3 regions of the Mesorhizobium sp. Ca11 genome follow, and region 2 is predicted to be linked to each of the others. Evidence: riboswitches for the same ligand, from Rfam matches in the RefSeq annotation. Region 2 holds a riboswitch; each other region holds the start of a gene.
What was found. Region 2 has a riboswitch for thiamine pyrophosphate ahead of thiB (thiamine ABC transporter substrate binding subunit). Riboswitches for the same ligand answer to the same signal wherever they lie in the genome.

Region 1: another riboswitch for thiamine pyrophosphate. It lies ahead of LB538_RS22505 (ABC transporter substrate-binding protein); the one in region 2 lies ahead of thiB (thiamine ABC transporter substrate binding subunit).
Region 3: another riboswitch for thiamine pyrophosphate. It lies ahead of thiC (phosphomethylpyrimidine synthase ThiC); the one in region 2 lies ahead of thiB (thiamine ABC transporter substrate binding subunit).

The regions. Positions count from the first base shown of each region.
Region 1 covers NZ_JAIUHU010000014.1:59,197-62,465, forward strand. Annotated here, with positions in the region: gene LB538_RS22490 (dihydrofolate reductase family protein) at 11-406, shown strand; gene LB538_RS29375 (dihydrofolate reductase family protein) at 324-551, shown strand; gene LB538_RS22500 (hypothetical protein) at 1,096-1,440, opposite strand; TPP riboswitch at 1,639-1,751, shown strand; gene LB538_RS22505 (ABC transporter substrate-binding protein) at 1,742-2,425, shown strand; gene LB538_RS22510 (hypothetical protein) at 2,483-3,253, opposite strand.
Region 2 covers NZ_JAIUHU010000012.1:150,723-153,991, reverse strand. Annotated here, with positions in the region: gene thiP (thiamine/thiamine pyrophosphate ABC transporter permease) at 1-535, opposite strand, end outside; gene thiB (thiamine ABC transporter substrate binding subunit) at 768-1,778, opposite strand; TPP riboswitch at 1,824-1,929, opposite strand; gene LB538_RS21330 (thiamine diphosphokinase) at 2,065-2,709, shown strand; gene LB538_RS21325 (ABC-F family ATP-binding cassette domain-containing protein) at 2,711-3,269, shown strand, end outside.
Region 3 covers NZ_JAIUHU010000001.1:429,375-432,643, forward strand. Annotated here, with positions in the region: gene thiO (glycine oxidase ThiO) at 1-258, opposite strand, end outside; gene thiC (phosphomethylpyrimidine synthase ThiC) at 262-2,106, opposite strand; TPP riboswitch at 2,211-2,326, opposite strand; gene LB538_RS02125 (FkbM family methyltransferase) at 3,010-3,269, opposite strand, start outside.

The DNA of each region.
Region 1 (3,269 bases), on a different contig from region 2:
TATACCGACCATGCGCAAAGTCGTCTTGATCATGACCATGTCTGTCGACGGATATGGCGTAGGGCCGGTAGGAATGTCGACGGGCGGTTTTCCTGAACCGGCAGAGCTCAAGCGGTGGAAACTCGATCGCATCAGTCGCGCTGGCACACACATCATGGGCCGCGTGAGTTACGAGGAAATGGGCCCGTACTGGCAAAAATCCGAGGATGCCTATGCCGCGCCGATGAACGTCATCCCCAAGGTCGTGTTTTCGAAAACGCTGAAAAAGGCAACTTGGCCAGAGTCCACTGTTGCGAAAGATGACCTGCACGAGGAATCGCTAATTGAAAAAGCAACCCGGCGGCGAAATTATTGCATGGGGCGGCGCAGAGTTCGCTCAGGCGCTGTCGAAGGCAGGTCTGATTGATGAGTATGTCATCCTGACTCGGCCGATCGCCTATGGCGGTGGCAAACCGCTATTCAGCGGTTTGACGGACGCGCTCAAGCTAAACGTCCTCGTGACGGCCGCTTACGATAACGGCACCATGCTTCGCATCTACGCTCCCCGCTGAACCGTCACGACCTCTGAGCGAAGGCTTCGACCATGGCGGCTAGCTGACCGGCACGCTCGGCATCGCCGCCGCCAGCAGCCACGCCGGCGGCATGCGGGTTGCAATTAAGCTATAAGAGGAGGCTATCGCGTCCCTTGCTTTCCGGCGTATCGCGCGACCGCGCAGAGGAAGGCAAGCGCTGCCATGTCGCAAGCTGCGCGTGACGGCGACGGACCTTTGGCGAAAAGGACCGCGTCGGCAACCGGGACCGTCAGGCCATGCTTGCGGGCGAATGAAGTGACTTCGTAGGGCTGATCGTCAGGCTGTATGCCGATGTCGATTTGTTGGTCCATCAAAACGAAATTCCTCCCTGGTATACGGCTTTACCCTCCTTCGCCTGCGCAGAATTAACGCCCGGCCGCTCGCCCGCGTCCACCAATTGGCGATTGTGTGAAACGATGCATTTTTCGAGGCCCAGAGCCGAGGGTTGCAGCGGCATGATTGTTCGCGTCGCTGGCGGCATTGGAGTTCCTTCCCTTCTCTAACGGAAGAGGTCAGAACGCTCTCACCACGCATCGCTCGATCGGGCAAACCTGACCCCCGCGGCGATCATCGCGCTTTCGCATTCGCTGATCAGCCTGAGGTTGCGCAAATACCGCGCCGCCGTCTCCGGCAGCCAGGCCGCGCACGCCTCGACATAGGCGCGGCCATGCACCAGCGTGCCGGTCGAAAGCCGCTCGTCCTTTTCGGCGATCACCTTCAGATATTGCCGGATGAAGCGGATGTCGTCGGCGATGTCCTGGCTGGCCATTCGCCAGGCGCCGGCAAGGCGTTCGCGCTCGGCGAGCGGCAAAGGCGACAACAACGGATGGGAGAGGTCGGCAAAAGCGGCATGGTTCGCGGTGTTCAAGCAAATCCCCTCAAAGGAAGGGAAGTATCGTACTTTACGTACGAAAAGCAATCAAGCGAGATTCGTACAATTTGAACGACAAAATAGGTTAGATAAAACGGTTATAACCGCCGGCATCTCCCATAGGGAGATGGGCGCCTGGCCCAACTGACACCGCAAAAAACCGCTTTCCCAGCACCGCAAACAGTGCTTTAACCCCGCCATCCACAGGGGTGCTCCGTACGGTCGGGGCTGAGATGGTGGCGGCAAGCCTCCGGACCCTAAAGCTGATCTGGATAATACCAGCGGAGCGAGGCGGGCCATGTTTTCCGGCGCACAGATTTTCAACGCCGACCGCGCCGCCATCAAGACTCCGAAAAATCTCGACGGCCTGACCTATGGCGGCTTCGGCAGCGCCTGGGAGAACGCGCTGATCTCGACCATCATCCGCCATGACGGCGGCAAGGGGGAGTTTTCCACTGTGACGCTGGGCACCTCGGCTTACGAGGCATTGGCCAACGGCGCGGTCGATTTCACGCTGGAAGTCTCGACCTGGGAAGGCGTCGAGGCCGGACTGAAAGGCCTCAAGCAGCGCAGCTTCCGCTATGCCGATTATGGCGTGCAGGACGAGCACACCACGTTGATCGTCTCCAGCAACGCCTTCCTCGCCGCCAACCGACAGGCAGCCGTGGCCTTCGTCCAGGCGACGCGGCGCGGCTACGCATTCGCCGTCGACCATGCGCAGCAGGCGGGCGAGCTGCTGATCGCCGCGAACAAGGATACGCTGACCAACCCGGCGCTAGCGTACGCCTCGTTGAAGGCGCTGAACGACGGGCATTTCCCGAAAAGCGCGGACGGCGCCATCGGCACGATGGACAAGGCCAAGATGGAGGCGATGGGCGGGTATCTGTTCGCCTCGGGGATATTGCTCGATGGCGATGGCAAGGCGCTGAAGCAGAAGCCGGATCTCGGGGCATTTTTCAGCAACGAGTTTCTGGGTGCCTGAGAGGACGCAGGAACGCAGTGTCGCGCCGGAACCTGCCCGGAAAATCCGGCGCGGTGCCTAATTCTCGACGATGGTAAGAAGCAGCGCGGTCTTAATGTGCCACCCGGGTTCGCCATGCATTACCAGGGCGGCCTCATAGAATTTCGCCATGGCCGGGCACAGACCCGGGAAGTCCTGGTTGACGTTCGAGATAGCCTCCATCTCGGCCGACGTGCCGCCGATCTTTGTGAAAACGTCGGCGATCAGCGACCAGTCCTGATCGCTAGGCACTGCCGCCGGTAGGCCGCTTCTTTTGGCGGCGCCGAAGGCGGGGAACAGGGTGGCGCCGATCCTGTCCAGGTCAGCCCGGAAATCGTGGCCGGGCGCACTGATCGCGTCCGGCCCGTTGCGCAGGTAGTTGTTGCAGGTGGTCGGCGTTTCGCGCGCCATGACATGATTAAGCATGTCGAGTTGCGCCGAAAGCGCTTCCGAGACGTTGCTGTCCGGCGCCGAAGGTAGGAGCGGTGCATATCTGTGCCTCAGATCGGCGACCGCCTGCCTGCTGGCATCGCGCACTTCTGTTTGGTTTCCGGTCTGGGCCGCGGCAGTAATCTTGCGCAACATCGCATCGTAGTCCTCCGGAAATTCGCGGGCGATAGCCTCGAAGATCCGGAGATCCTGCTTCCGGATCTCGGCATCGATGTCGGCGGTGGTTACCGGCTGGGGCGACATCTCCACTGATTGATGGTGATGATGTCTGCCGCCGCCGAACATCGTTGGCATCACTTCAGCCCCAATGATGCTTACGGGGATGACCGCCACCACTTGCAGCCATTTCCAAGGTGACATCCGCCTGCGCTCCGAC
Region 2 (3,269 bases):
CCATGCCGAGCTGGCTCGCCAGCCGCCACTGGTCGGCGGGAACGGTGCCCAGCGCCTCGAGGAACAGGCGCGTCGCCAAGGGCAGGTTGAAGAAGACATGAGCGACAAGGATGCCGGAGAGGCCGTAGATCCCCGGCCAATCCCCACCGCCAAGTCCGGCCAAGACGCCGGCAAAATATCCAGCCCGACCGTAGAGCGCCAGGATGCCGAGCGCGGCGACGATCGCCGGCAATGCCAGCGGCACGGTGAACAATTGCAGGATCAGGCGGCGTCCCGGGAAACTTGGGTGCCTCGACAAAGCGCGCGCCACGAGCAGCGCCGGCGCGACCGACAGCAGCGTCGAGAGAGCCGCCTGCCACAGCGTGAAGCGGGCGACGCGCAGGAGGTAATTGTCGAAGGCGGCGGCAGCGCCGGAGAGGTCGTGCGCGCCTTCGACGGCGAGGCCGGCGAAGGCACCGCCGATGAGGAGGGCGATGGCCGCCAGCGCGACGACGCCGGCGGTGACGCGGGAGTCAGGGTGCACGGCGGCTTGCATGCTGCACCTTGGTGGAATTCAGCAAACGCCGCGTTCCTTCGCGCCCCCCTCTGTCTTGCCGGACATCTCCCCCACAAGGGGGGAGATCAGCAGCGCCCGCGCCTCGCTCATCACTGCAACGTTGCCAGTTGGCGAAATCGCCGATGACAGCCAATCTCCCCCTTAGAGGGGGAGATGTCCGGCAGGACAGAGGGGGGCGCCGTAGAGCGATCATCTTGCGCGAATAGCGATCCTACTTGCTCATCACCGCCAGCCACTCATCCACCCACGCCTTGCGGTTGGCGGCGACCTCCTGCGGGCTGAACAGCAAGGTCTTGGTCGGCTTCACCAGTTTGTCGAAGGCCGGGTTGAGCGGCTTGTCGGTCTTGCCGGCCGGGAACATCCAGTTGGTTTCCGGAATGACATCCTGGAATTTCGGTCCGGTCATGAAGGCGATGAACTTTTGCGCCAGCGGGTTCTTCGCGCCCGTCATGGTGATGCCGGCAACCTCGATCTGCAGGTATTCGCCTTCCTCGAACGAGGCGGCCTGGTAGCGCTCGGTGTTCTCGGCCACCATATGGTAGGCCGGCGAGGTGGTGTAGGACAGCACCATCGGCGCCTCGCCTTTGGTGAACAGGCCATAGGCTTCGCTCCAGCCCGGCGTCACCGTCAGGACCTTGGTCTTGAGCTTTGCCCAAGCCTCCGGCGCTTTGTCGCCATAGACTGACTTCACCCACAAAAGCAGCCCGAGACCGGGCGTCGAGGTGCGCGGGTCCTGGATGACGATTTTGTCCGTGCCGGCGCCTTCGATCAGCTCCTTCAGGCTCTTCGGCGGGACTTTAAGCTTCTGCGTGTCATAGATGACGGCGAAATAGCCATAGTCGAAAGGCACGAAAGTGTCGTCGCTCCAACTTCCAGGGACGTCGATGGCGGAGACTTCGCCATGCGGCGCGAACAGACCGCTCGACTTGGCGTCGGCGGTGAGATTGGTGTCGAGGCCGAGCACGATGTCGGCCTTGGTGCCGGCGCCTTCGAGCTTGACGCGGTTGAGGAGCGCCACGCCGTCGGCCACCGAGACGAATTCGAGATCGCAGCCGCATTCGGCCTCGAATTCCTTCTTCACCGCCGGGCCGGGACCCCAATCGGCGGTAAAGCTTTCATAGGTATAGACGGTGAGCTTGTCCTTCGCAGCGGCAGGCGCGACGCCCGCCAGAAGCGAAACTAAGCCGGTTGCGAGAATGAGATGGGACAGTATTGCGCGCATATCGGCGCCTCCTTCGTTCGAGTGACAAGGAATTGAGGCGCCGGATGGTCCGAAACGTCTAATCCCTCCGCCGGTACAAACCGGATCAGGTTCAGCGGGTTGGCTTGATCGCCTCTCAGCCGGATCACGTCCGGCACCCCGTTAGAGCGTTTCGACAGATAGGCCCGGCCGAAGCAGCGCGCAAGCGGAAGTTTGCCGGGCAGCTAATGTTCGCCGGTACCCTCGCAGCCGAAGCGCACGGCATCCCGCTTCCGTTTCGCCCGACGGGCTGGTAAGGGCGACGGCCATGGGCACATTCACCATCCTGCTTGGCGGCGAGCTTATCCGCACGCCCCGGCTCGAACGCCAGATCGAAGGCTCGCGCGTCATCGCCGCCGATGCCGGCATCGGCCATGCCCGCATGCTTGGACTTGTCCCCGAACTTTGGGTCGGCGATTTCGACTCGGTGCCGGCGAACCTGCCGGATGACCTCGCCGCCGTGCCGCGAAAAGTCTTTCCGGCCGAGAAGGACATGACCGATGGCGAGCTCGCCATAGCGGAAGCGCTTCAGCGTGGCGCCACCAGCCTCGTGTTGGCCGGCGCCTTTGGCGGCAAGCGCGCCGACCATGCCTTCCTGCATCTGGCGCTGGCCGTGCGGCTGGCCGAGGCTGGCACGACCGTGCTGCTGACCAGTGGCGCGCAGGAAGGCGCTCCCATCCTGCCCAGCAAGGCCAGCTTCGACTATGACGACGGCACCTTGTTTTCGGTGCTCGGCTTTTCCGACCTGTCCGGCCTGACGGTCACCGGCGCCAAATGGCCTCTCGACCGCGTCGAGGTGGCGTTCGGTTCCTCGCTCACTATATCAAATGAGGTCAAAGGGCAGCTTGGCATCGCGCTGGAGCGCGGCCGGGCGCTGCTTCTGGCCCACCCCTATCCTCTTCCAGAAAGTTGACATGGCGCCGCCACTCCTCAACCTCGACGGCATTAAACTGACTTTCGGCGGCACCCCGCTGCTCGACGGCGCGGCGCTCAGCGCATCCGCCGGCGAGAAGATCGCGCTGGTCGGACGCAACGGCTCGGGCAAGTCGACGCTGCTCAAGATCGCCGCAGGGATGATCGAGCCGCAGGACGGCGAGGTGTTCCGCCAGCCTTCGGCGACCGTCCGCTATCTGCCGCAGATGCCGGACATGGACGGCTTCGCCGACGTGCGCGCCTATGTCGAGGCGGGCCTTGGCCCGGCCGACGATCCGCATCGCGCCACCTATCTGATGGACCATCTTGGCCTGACCGGCGAGGAGCGGCCGAACGACCTGTCCGGCGGCGAGGCGCGCCGCGCCGCCCTTGCCCGCGTCATGGCACCGGAACCCGACATCCTGCTCCTCGACGAGCCGACCAACCATCTCGACCTTTCGGTGATTGAATGGCTGGAAGAAGAGCTCGCCCGCACCTCCTCCGCGGTTATCCTGATCTCGCATGACCGCCGCTTTCTCGAGCGCGTCACGCGCGCCACTG
Region 3 (3,269 bases), on a different contig from region 2:
GAGAGTGCCGGCCTTCGTCACGAGCCCGGGCAGTGTCCTTTCCCACCACTCGGCCGAAGTTTTGCCGAGGGTGACAACCGCCTCTTCGGCGCTTTCGCGCTCGCACCAGGGGGCCAGCATGCCGCCGGCAAGCCAGGAGGCCTTGCCGCCTATCTGGCTGCGAATTTCGGCAACCGTTACGGACGCACCCCGCGCGGCCAATTCATGGGCGACGGTGAGGCCTGCCACACCGGCGCCTTTGACAAGGACGCGGCGCATGACTCAGCGCAATTCCCGATCATCCTGCGCCGAAGCCTGTTCTTCCGCTCCGGGCGTTTCGACCGGCATATAGAGATCGCCGCCCGCGCGATATTTCTCCGCCATCGCCGCCATCCCCTCTTTTTGCGCTTCCGCGCGAATGTCGTGGGAGATCCGCATGGAGCAGAATTTCGGTCCGCACATCGAGCAGAAGTGCGCGACCTTATGCGCCTCCTTGGGCAACGTCTCATCGTGGAACGAGCGCGCCGTCTCGGGATCGAGCGACAGGTTGAACTGATCTTCCCAGCGGAACTCGAACCGCGCTCGCGACAGCGCATCGTCGCGGACCTTCGCGGCCGGATGACCCTTGGCAAGGTCTGCGGCATGAGCGGCGATCTTGTAGGTGATCACGCCGATCTTGACGTCGTTGCGGTCCGGCAAGCCGAGATGTTCCTTCGGCGTGACGTAGCAAAGCATCGCCGTTCCGAACCAGCCGATCATGGCAGCGCCGATGCCTGAGGTAATGTGGTCGTAGCCCGGTGCGATGTCCGTGGTCAGCGGTCCGAGCGTGTAGAACGGCGCCTCGCCGCAGACGGCAAGCTGCTTGTCCATGTTCTGCTTGATCTTGTGCATGGGAACATGGCCGGGACCCTCGATCATCACCTGGCAGTCTTTCGCCCAGGCGATTTTGGTCAATTCGCCGAGCGTCTCCAGCTCGGCGAATTGCGCTTTGTCGTTGGCATCGGCGATCGAGCCGGGGCGAAGGCCGTCGCCGAGCGAGAAGGAGACGTCATAGGCTCTGGCGATATCGCAGATCTCATCGAAATGCTCATAGAGGAAGCTTTCGCGATGATGGTGCAGGCACCATTTGGCCATGATCGAGCCGCCGCGAGAGACGATGCCGGTGACCCGGTCGACGGTCAGCGGGATGTAATGCAGCCGCACGCCGGCGTGGATGGTGAAATAGTCGACGCCCTGCTCGGCCTGCTCGATCAGCGTGTCGCGATAGACCTCCCAGTTGAGATCCTCGGCAATGCCGCCCACCTTCTCGAGCGCCTGGTAGAGCGGCACGGTGCCGATCGGCACCGGCGCGTTGCGTACGATCCATTCGCGGATGTTGTGGATGTTGCGGCCGGTCGACAGGTCCATCACGGTATCGGCACCCCAGCGGATCGCCCAGACCATCTTTTCGACCTCTTCGGCCATCGATGAGGTGACGGCGGAATTGCCGATATTGGCGTTGATCTTCACCAGAAAATTGCGGCCGATGATCATCGGCTCGCTCTCGGGATGATTGATGTTGGCAGGGATGATCGCGCGGCCGCGCGCCACCTCGTCGCGCACGAATTCCGGCGTGACGAAGTCCGGTATCGATGCGCCGAATGCTTCCCCATCCTGTTGCAACCTGCTTCGTAGCATCTCGCGGCCAAGGTTCTCGCGGATGGCCACGAATTCCATCTCGGGCGTGATTATGCCGGCGCGCGCATAGGCAAGCTGTGTCACCGCCTTGCCGGCTTTTGCCCGCACCGGACGATTGCGGACTGGAAATTCAGGCGTCAGCCGTTCGCCCGTCGCAAATCCGTTGTCCTCGGGCCTGACGTGGCGGCCGTCATAGGCTTCGACATCGCCGCGCGCGGCGATCCAGTCCTGCCGAAGGCGGGCAAGACCCTTTTCGATATCCGTTTCGATCGCGGGGTCGGTATAGGGGCCTGACGGATCGTAGACCGTCACCGGCGGTTCCCCGGCTGTCGGATGTACGCTGATCTCGCGCATCGGCACCCTGATCTGCGGATGGATGATGCCGTTCTTTTGGATTTTCCGCGATGCCGGCAGCGGCCCGGTCGATACGGTGGGGGTCAAGGCATTCATTTGAGGCTCCTTTGCTCGTTGCATTGGAGACCCAGTTCTGTGCCGGAAGGATGAAAAGACGCCTTTGTCTGCCTGCTTGAGACAGGTCTTCGGGCATCAAGTCCCGCAAAGCGCTTGCACCGTCCCTACGCCAGTATGAACTGGATCAGGTTCAACGGGTCACTGCGTCGCAAAGCCAGCAGTATCTCAGCCCCTTGCCGGGACTCCCCTGGTGAATGGCTCAAGTTGAGCGAGACGCCGTCGTTTTGTCAAGCATGCCCGGCCCCGGTAGTGGGTCACGCTGGCGTGACTGACAAGCTTGGGGGATCGCGGACATCGTCGCGCTGATCGAGGCGAAGAAGCAGAGCAGCCGACGGTGCGCGGTTCTTACAAAAGGGATCGCTTGATGCGCAGGAACATGAGCGGCCCGACCAGCTTATCAAGGTGACACAGGATTTCTGGCCGGGCCGCCCAGTAAGGCCAGGGTTGCCTATCCCAGCCTACCCCGCCCAAGTTCTTCCGAAAGCTGGTCAGGGTCAATTACGCCCCGCCTGAAAAGCCACATGACCTTCATGGCTATCTCTTCGCGCTCATTCTCGCGAACAATTCGATGTTTTGCGCAGTAGTCGTTGAGAGCTTTTGTGAGGATTGTGAGTTCGTCGGAATCCGCCACCCCGCGCGACAACATGCCTGCCTCCCCATATGGGCGGAGGCGTACCGCTTCCAACGCCCGCTTGTCTCTACCCTGTTATGGGCGACTTGAAAAAGATACACCCGGAAAAAGTCAGCTTCGAATCAATTCGATGCGACTGAGGTCGGACACCGATTAGGGTTTCTTGAGGAGACGTGCCTCGCGAAGGAGCGACTTGGCCCGGACGGCAATTGGGTTCGATTGCCGATGCAGCGATTGGTTGGTGATGCAGGCTAGGCGAAGGCCCAGATGTCCTCGGCCTGGAAGCCGACCTGGTAGCCGGCGGTCTTCAGCTTGACCACGACCTGGCCGATCTCGGCGGCCGGAAGCGCGCCGACCTCGATCTTGATCATGCCGGGGCGGTAGCGCTCAAGGTCGAGCTGCTCGAACACCATCCAGTCGGCCCCCTCGCAGTCGACAAGGAACGCGTCGATGTGGGTGATGCCGTTGCGGTCGAGCAGCGTCTGCAGGGTTTCCGACGGCACCTCGATGT